Regions from separate parts of the Mesorhizobium sp. ANAO-SY3R2 genome, predicted to be linked through region 4. Evidence: predicted binding sites of a transcription regulator. Region 4 holds the regulator's gene; each other region holds the start of a gene.
The links. The regulator LexA, encoded in region 4, represses DNA repair genes until DNA is damaged. The targets are predictions, from matches to a motif close to TGTTCNNNNTGTGTTCNG.
Positions count from the first base shown of each region.

Region 1: recA (recombinase RecA) is a predicted target of LexA. The motif match lies at 1,273-1,290, and genes of this name have one in related genera.
Region 2: ABSY17_RS18280 (cytoplasmic protein) is a predicted target of LexA. The motif match lies at 695-712, and genes of this name have one in related genera.
Region 3: ABSY17_RS23590 (YifB family Mg chelatase-like AAA ATPase) is a predicted target of LexA. The motif match lies at 1,316-1,333, and genes of this name have one in related genera.

Region 1 is NZ_CP159955.1:2,258,105-2,260,304, forward strand. It holds gene recA (recombinase RecA) at 127-1,215, opposite strand; gene ABSY17_RS15945 (hypothetical protein) at 1,339-1,461, shown strand; gene ABSY17_RS15950 (carbohydrate kinase family protein) at 1,498-2,200, shown strand, end outside.
Region 2 is NZ_CP159955.1:2,749,332-2,751,531, forward strand. It holds gene ABSY17_RS18270 (DUF6456 domain-containing protein) at 1-206, opposite strand, end outside; gene ABSY17_RS18275 (helix-turn-helix domain-containing protein) at 214-636, opposite strand; gene ABSY17_RS18280 (cytoplasmic protein) at 854-1,210, shown strand; gene ABSY17_RS18285 (MucR family transcriptional regulator) at 1,228-1,653, opposite strand.
Region 3 is NZ_CP159955.1:3,911,662-3,913,861, forward strand. It holds gene ABSY17_RS23580 (putative bifunctional diguanylate cyclase/phosphodiesterase) at 1-7, opposite strand, end outside; gene gshB (glutathione synthase) at 278-1,219, shown strand; gene ABSY17_RS23590 (YifB family Mg chelatase-like AAA ATPase) at 1,422-2,200, shown strand, end outside.
Region 4 is NZ_CP159955.1:1,622,086-1,624,285, forward strand. It holds gene ABSY17_RS12585 (ComEC/Rec2 family competence protein) at 1-515, shown strand, start outside; gene lexA (transcriptional repressor LexA) at 509-1,225, opposite strand; gene glp (gephyrin-like molybdotransferase Glp) at 1,332-2,200, opposite strand, start outside.

The DNA of each region.
Region 1 (2,200 bases), 640 kb from region 4:
GATCTGCGCTGCCTGTCCCGTCGTATCGCCTGCCACAAACGAAAACCGCCGGCGCAATGGCCGGCGGCTTCCGAATTTCATTTTGCCGGCACTGCCGCGCGCCCCGCAGACAGGGGGCGAACACGGCTACATCGCGCCGGCTTCGTCGTCGCCGTCATCCTCGCGCGAGCCATTCTCGAGGAACTTCTCGGCGATCAGACCGGCATTCTGGCGCAGCAGCGTTTCGATCTCGCGCGCCGCGTCGGGATTGTTGCGCAGGAACGTCTTGGCGTTCTCGCGCCCCTGCCCAAGGCGCTGCGAATTGTACGAGAACCACGCGCCGGACTTCTCCACCACGCCCGCCTTGACGCCGAGGTCGACGAGCTCGCCGGTCTTGGACACGCCCTCGCCATACATGATGTCGAACTCGACCTGCTTGAAGGGCGGGGCCAGCTTGTTCTTGACCACCTTGACGCGGGTCTGGTTGCCGACGACCTCGTCGCGGTCCTTGACCGAGCCGATACGGCGGATGTCGAGGCGGACCGAGGCGTAGAACTTGAGCGCGTTGCCACCCGTCGTGGTCTCGGGCGAACCGTACATGACGCCGATCTTCATGCGGATCTGGTTGATGAAGATGACCATGGTGTTGGAACGCGAGATCGAGGCGGTCAGCTTGCGGAGCGCCTGGCTCATCAGGCGCGCCTGCAGGCCGGGCAGCGACTCGCCCATCTCGCCTTCGATTTCGGCGCGCGGCGTAAGTGCTGCCACGGAGTCGACGACCAGCACGTCGATGGCGCCCGAGCGCACCAGCGTATCGCAGATTTCCAGCGCCTGCTCGCCAGTGTCGGGCTGCGAGATCAGCAGGTTCTCGAGATCGACGCCCAGCTTGCGGGCATAGACAGGGTCGAGTGCATGTTCTGCGTCGACGAAGGCGCAGATGCCACCCTTTTTCTGGGCTTCGGCGACGGTGTGCAGGGCAAGCGTCGTCTTGCCCGAGCTTTCCGGCCCATAGATCTCGATGATGCGGCCGCGCGGCAGACCGCCGACGCCAAGCGCGATATCGAGGCCGAGCGAACCGGTGGAGACGGTGCCGATCTCGACAACCTGCTCATTGGCGCCCAGCCGCATGATCGAGCCCTTGCCGAAGGCGCGTTCGATTTGCGACAGCGCCGCGTCCAGAGCCTTAGATTTATCCACCGAATTATCCTCTACGAGCCGCAACGAATTCTGCGCCATGATACATCACCCCCTAGTGATCAATGAAGGCCGGTAGTGCCGGTGCCGATAGAAATTTGTATCTGTTTTGTTCTCATTTTGCAAGAGCCATTAATATACTGATATCAAAAGAGAAAGCTGACCGTGTTCTATTTTCGTTTCGATCTCGCGCGTGATCCGATGTCGCATGCGGCCGGAACATTTGCCGTCCAGAAGCCGGCCTGGCTGCGATTCGCCCAGGTTGCCGCCCGCACCGGCGGGCACTAAGTTCGACGCCTTGAACGCCCTTTGGACAATTCACTGATGAACTCACCCAGAATTCTCGCCGTCGGCGGCGCGCATGTGGATCGCCGCGGGCGGATGACCGCGCCGTTCGTGCCGGGCGCTTCTGTTCCGGGCGCAATGAGCGAGGATGTCGGCGGCGGTGTATTCAACGCATTGCGTTGTGCGGTGCGCCGGGGCGCTGTCGGTTCGCTGATGTCGGTGCGCGGAGGCGATGCGGCGGGTGAGGCCGTTGCTGCAGCAATCTCTGCCAACGGCATTACCGACCTGTCGGCCGTCTTCCTCGACCGCGCGACGCCGAGCTATACCGCACTGCTCGACAGCGAAGGCGACGTTGTGGCGGCACTGGCCGACATGGGGCTCTACGAGCTTGCCTTTGCCAAGCAGATGAGGCGCGCCAAGGCTCGCGAGGCGGTATCGGAAGCGGACGCCGTGCTCTGCGACGCCAACCTGCCCGAAACAGCCCTCGTCCGACTGGCCGAGATTGTCGGCACCATCCCGCTGTTTGCCATCGCGATTTCGCCGGCCAAGGCGGTGCGACTGAGGCCGATCCTGGGCAAGCTGTCCTGCCTGTTCATGAACCGGCGCGAGGCTGCCGTGCTTGCCGGCAGCAGCGCCGATGCGCCCGCCGAGCAATTGGTGCAGGGCCTGCGCGCCGCCGGTCTACGGCGCGGCGTCATTACTGCCGGCGGCAGCGCGGCATTTGCTTTTGAAGGCGTCGGGT
Region 2 (2,200 bases), 1.1 Mb from region 4:
GAAGAAAGCATCAGTGCCTGGCCCCGGCGCACAACGAACCCCTCGCGTTCCAGCGCCGCAAGCGTGTCTGTACCAACGGCGATCCGGGCGCCCTTGCCATTTTCGACCACCACCTTGCCGCTGCCAGCAGCCGGACTGCATTCGGCAGCCCCCTTGGCCAGCAGGTCGAGCACGCGCAGCCGCTCCTTCTCCATTGCCGGATCCATGCTCACCTCACCCCTCCAACTTGTCTCGGAAGGCAGCGATAGCCACCCGCTCCGCCAACGCCACAATCCGGTCGAAGTCGGTGTCGTCGCGCAGGTCCTCAACCGTGTGGCACGCGTAAAGCACCGTGGTCCTGTCGCGCCCGAAACCGCGGCCGACCTCGCTCATGTTGAAGCGAAACACGACATGGGCGACATACATGGCAATCTGCCGAAGACGGCAGATATCGTTGCCGGTCCGGCCGAGCCGACGAAGCTCCTTGCTGGGAACACCAAACAGCGCGGCCATCAGGTCGATCACCGCATCGCATCGCTCCACGACCTCGTCGCGACGCCTTTCCGCAATGAGGTCCTTGGCCGTGCGATCTATCTCGGCTGCGGCCTCGCGCGCGGCATCCTGCCGTTTCACCAATATTGCCGATGTCGTTCCCACCAATCCCGTTCCCCTCCAGAAATAGGAATAAGTTCTTATATCCGGAAGGCCGCAGGGTGTGAACAAAAAATGAACAAACATACACCAAGGAAATCGCCAACAAACTGGTTTCATTGGATTATTAATTTCATCGAACGGAAATTTCCGCCCAGTTTCTCCCCACCTCCGAAAGTGGCCGCATCATCGCGTGATCGAAGTCACATCAGGCAGGTACGCGATGCGGGAATTTTCCAGGGAAATCGCCGAATTCAGGCAGAACAAGCTCAACGAACTGACGGATGCGCGCCAAAGGGCTGCCTTGCAGCTCTGTTGCGGGATCGAGCTTTCGGATGCATTGGCAGATCAGCCCGCACAGACCATGGCCTTGCTGAAGCGGCTCGAACGGGCAATCGAACGGGAAAGGCTCAGAGGTGTCAACCGCCACTGGAGCTACGACCTCAACCGGCATATCGCCCTCAAGCAGGTGCGTGACCGGCTGAAGGGCGTGTTCCCCGATGACCAGCGGCATCTGTCCCTGCGGCCGCGCCGACAGCGCCGGAAAAGCAAAACGGCGCCCGAAGGCGCCGCTGGATAGTCAATTCGCAAAGATCGTTACTTGGCCTTGCGCTTGCGCCCCAGGCCCATCTGCTTGGCCAACTGCGAACGGGCGGCCGCGTAGTTTGGCGCGACCATAGGATAGCCGGCGTCAAGGCCCCACTTCTCGCGATACTGGTCGGGCGTCATGTTGTAATGCGTCATCAGATGGCGCTTGAGCGATTTGAACTTTTTGCCGTCTTCAAGGCAGATGATGTAGTCGTCATGCACCGACCGCTTGGGATTGACGGCGGGCTTCTGCTTGTCGGCCGGAGGTGCCTCAACGACATTGCCAACACGGCCAAGAGCTGCGTGGACATCGGCGATCAGCCCCGGGAGTTCTCCCACCGGGACCGGATTGTTGCTGACATAGGCTGCCACCACGTCGGCGGTCAGTTCGATCAGCGTCTCATTATTTGCTGCAGGCGTTTCAGAAGTATCCATGTGGTTCAGGCCCCAATGTGACTGGTTGTTTCTTTGCCCGATGTTGCGATCGGGGTGCGGCGCGTTCTTTTATCGCCATTGGCCTATGCGATTCGCGCTCTGTCACTTTAATGAGCCTGTCTCCATATCAAGTCAATTCACTATTCTTTGTCAATCAAAGAAATGGCTTCATCACTTCTCTAACAAATGGGCCTTCTTGATGGGGCTAGGGCATTCAATCCAGATCAATTCACACAACGCCGCTAGTTCTCATGCCAGGTCATTATTGGCATTAGGTTACCGAAGGGAAATTGTTCTTTGTTCAATCAGGCGTTTAAGCCTAATCGTTCGTGAACGAGCCTTGCCATATCGCTTAAGCCGCCGAATAAGACACCTTGGCAAGGACAAGGCAGCCGAGCAGTTCGCCAACATCCAACGCCGGCGAAATCAGCGCCAAGCAGCAGCCGCGCATTCCCAATAGCCTCAACGAGACAACCACAGTCGTTGCAAACCGGCGCAGGCTGACTGCTTTGGCACACGCAAATAACGCACAGAACATGATCAAAGT
Region 3 (2,200 bases), 2.0 Mb from region 4:
GGGTCATGCGTATTCTCAGTTCTGCTACTGCGATCGTTTCTGGACCCTCGCAGCAAAGGGTTTAGGAATTGTTTTCGCATCGCGTCCACTTATTTGACGCAGCGTCTATTTTTTCGCACTCTCGGTTTTTGCGTCCCTGATGCCGGCCCCGTCTTCATTCCGGCACCACGCCGCCATTGCATCGGCCCGGCAAATCGCTACATCCTCGTCACCACAGCGCGCGACCGGCCGCCCGGTTGCGCGAATTGCCCCACGACCAGCCGCGCCGGAGACCTCCATGCCGCTCAAGATCGCCGTCCAGATGGACCACATCGCAACCATCTCGATCGCCGGCGACACGTCGTTTGCGCTGTCGCTGGAGGCGCAGCGCCGCGGCCATGAGCTCTACCACTACACACCCGACCGGCTGTCCCTGCGCGACGGCAAGGTTTTCGCCCGCATCGAGACGCTCGAGGTGCGCGACGTCAAGGGCGACCATTTCACCCTCGGCGAGCCTGTTCGCACCGACCTGTCGGAAATGGACGTGATCCTGTTGCGCCAGGATCCGCCCTTCGACATGAACTACATCACCACCACCCACATCCTCGAGCGCATCCATCCCAAGACGCTGGTCGTCAACGACCCTGCCTGGGTGCGCAACAGCCCCGAAAAGATCTTCGTCACCGAATTCTCCGACCTGATGCCGGAAACGCTGATCACCAAGGATCCGCAGGAGGTCGCCGCCTTCCGCAGGGAATTCGGCGACATCATCGTAAAGCCGCTCTACGGCAATGGTGGTGCTGGCATCTTCCATCTGCACGAGGCCGACCGCAACCTCGCCTCGCTCTTGGAAATGTTCGGCCAGATGTTCCGCGAGCCCTACATCGTCCAGCGCTACCTCAAGGACGTGCGCAAGGGCGACAAGCGCATCATCCTGATCGACGGCGAGCCGGTCGGCGCCATCAACCGCGTCCCGGCCGAACACGATTCGCGCTCCAACATGCATGTCGGCGGCCGCGCCGAGAAGACCGAGTTGACGGCGCGCGAGCGCGAGATCTGCGCGGCAATCGGCCCCTCGCTGCGCGAGCGCGGCTTCATCCTCGTGGGCATCGACGTCATCGGCGACTACATGACCGAGATCAACGTGACCTCGCCGACCGGCATCCGCGAGGTCAAGAAGTTCGGCGGCGCCGACATCGCTGCCCTGTTTTGGGACGCGGTGGAGCGGAAGCGGGCCTGACCGGCCCGCTCGCGGCGTGCCGACGTAAGAGCGCCCGGCCTCTTCTCTGCCTGCTGCTGGACTACCAAACGACAGCGCAACGCGCCGGAGCACATCTGTTCCTGGATTGTTCTTGCGCAACTTTGCAATCTGTGCTTGTCTTGCGCGAGGTCACTCGACCATATCGCGCGGAACAGGGGCAGCATTCCGCGGAGGGGGCAGCATGGTTTCGCGCGTGCGCACGGTTGCGTTCCAGGGCATCGAGGCGGTTCCCGTCGACGTGCAGGTGATGGTGGCGCCCGGCAAGGTCGGCATGCAGATCGTCGGCCTGCCCGACAAGGCGGTGGCCGAAAGCCGCGAGCGGGTGCAGGCGGCACTGCACGCCTCGGGTCTGTCGATGCCGGCCAAGAAGGTAACGGTCAACCTCGCCCCCGCCGACTTGCCGAAGGAGGGCAGCCATTACGACCTTCCCATCGCGCTCGGCCTGATGGCTGCGCTTGGTGCCGTGCCCGGCGACGCGCTGGCCAGCTATGTCGTGCTTGGCGAGCTCTCGCTCGACGGCACGATCGCGGCGGTCGCCGGCGCGCTGCCAGCGGCAATCGCGGCGAACACCGAGGGCAGGGGGCTGATCTGCCCGTCGGCTTGTGGTTCCGAGGCGGCATGGGCGGGTGCCGACATCGACATCCTGGCGCCGCGCAGCCTGATTGCCATCGCCAACCATTTTCGCGGCACCCAGGTGTTGTCGCGGCCCGAGGCCGGCATCCGTGCGCCGGCGCGCGACCTGCCCGACCTCGCCGACATCAAGGGCCAGGAAAGCGCCAAGCGAGCGCTCGAAGTGGCCGCCGCCGGCGGCCATAACCTGTTGTTCGTCGGGCCGCCGGGCTCGGGAAAATCGATGCTGGCGGCACGCCTGCCGTCGATCCTGCCACCCTTGTCACCCAAGGAACTGCTCGAAGTCTCGATGATCGCCTCGGTGGCCGGCGAACTGGCCGAGGGCAAGCT
Region 4 (2,200 bases):
TCACACTCGACAACTGGAAGCGAGTCCTGGGATCGGAAGATGTGGTGGGGCCCCGGCGCACCGATCCGGGCAGCAACAACCTGTCCAAAACCGACCCGGCCTTTGTCTGTGGACACGGCCTGTGCCTGTCAGAACTTGCGCCACGCATCCGGATCGCTCACGCGGAAAACGTGGCCTCAGCGAGGCGTGCTTGTGCCGAGGCCGCCCTTGTCGTTGTGGCCGACGCCACGGCAAGGGATGTTTGTCCTGGTTCGGATGCCGAAATCATAACCACCCGCCAATTGGCGCGGCTCGGGAGTGCCGCGATATTCGTGCAGCAGGCCTCGACAGGCCGGAACCCGAAGCTTGAGATCCTCCATGCCGTGAACGAGCCCTACCGCCCATGGCATGTGCAACGCCAGTTCTCCCGAGAGGCAAGAGGCTTGCCTCCCTATCAGCGCGAAGACCCAGGAAGGCGCAAGCTGGCTTCCGCAAACCAGGCTCTGCTGCCTACGCAAGCGGCTGTCAATCAATAGCGGCGGATCAGCCCGACCAGCTTGCCCTGAACCTTGACCCTGTCAGGCCCGAAGATGCGGGTCTCATAAGCCGGGTTTGCGGCCTCGAGTGCAATCGAAGCGCCCTTGCGCCGGAAGCGCTTGAGTGTGGCTTCCTCGTCGTCGACAAGCGCCACGATGATTTCGCCGGGATTTGCGGTGTTCGCATTGCGGATGATGACCGTGTCGCCGTCGAAGATGCCGGCCTCGATCATCGAGTCGCCCTTGACCTCGAGCGCGTAGTGCTCGCCGCCCATGATCATGTCCGGCGGCACCGAGATCGAGTGCGTCTTGTGCTGGATGGCGTCGATCGGCACGCCGGCCGCGATACGCCCCATCACCGGGATTGCCACTGCCGAACCCGCATCGTCGTCGTTTCCGGCTGAAAGCGAGCGCGACGGCTCGGGCTTGCGGCCAAGGCTGCCTTCAATGACGCTGGGCGAGAACTTGCGCGCCGCGTTGAGGCCGGGTGCGATCGAATCGGGCAGGCGCAATACTTCGAGCGCGCGCGCCCGGTTGGGCAGGCGCCTGATGAAGCCGCGTTCTTCGAGCGCGGTGATCAGCCGATGGATGCCCGACTTGGAGGCGAGGTCGAGCGCCTCCTTCATCTCGTCGAAGGACGGAGGGATGCCCGTCTCTTTAAGCCGCTCATGGATGAACAGCAGAAGCTCGTGTTGTTTGCGCGTCAGCATGGCCACCCCCGAGGGAATCGAAAGAAAAACAAACCCGGAACAAACGCTATATGTTCCAGTTGTGTTCTGCAACTGTTTATATTTGGTGAAGGGCGAGGCGCTATGTTCAGCGCAGCATCAGTACGCTGCAGGCACTGCCAGGTTCGGCCGCCGGTACGAAAGGTTCGCGGATGATGACGCAATTGGCGTCGGCGAGCGTCCGCAGCATCGACGAATCCTGCACCGCGAATGGCGTCGCGACCAAGCCGTCCGGGGTATCGCGGGCTGTCGCCCGGACATAATCCCGGCGCTGATCGTTGGCGCTCATCGGTCGGTCCAGAACAGCCTGCCTGATATCGGGTGCATAGCTCCGGCCTGCGAGTTGTGCCAGCAGCGGCTTGAGGAAGATATGCGAGCAGATCAGGCTGGCGACCGGGTTGCCGGGCAGGCCGATGCAACGCGTGTCGCCGAGGCGACCGAACATCAGCGGCTTGCCGGGGCGCATGGCGATCTTCCAGAAATCCAGCTCCATGCCAAGGCCGGAGAGCACTTCATGGACCAGGTCGTGGTCGCCGACTGACGCGCCGCCAAGGGTTACGATGACGTCCGGCCGCGCCTCCAGCGCCTTGGCGACGAGGGCTGCGATGGCATCCTTGCGGTCCGCGGCGATTCCAAGGTCGAGTACGCGCGCTCCGACCGACCGCGCGATCGCGGCGACCCCATAGGCGTTGGAGGCGATGATCTGATCGGGACCGGGGTTGCTCCCGGGCGGCAAAAGCTCGTCGCCCGTCGCTATGATGGCGACCAGCGGGGCGCTGGTGACCTCGACTTGCGCGTGGTTGGCGGCAGCGATGAGCGACAGGGCGGCCGGGTCGAGCAGCCGTCCGGCATTGAGGATGAGGTCGCCCTGCTTGAAGTCCAGGCCCTTGGCGCGGATGTTACGGCCTGGGGCGGTCGGCTCCAGCACATCGACCAAGCCTTGGCCGAGATCGCGTA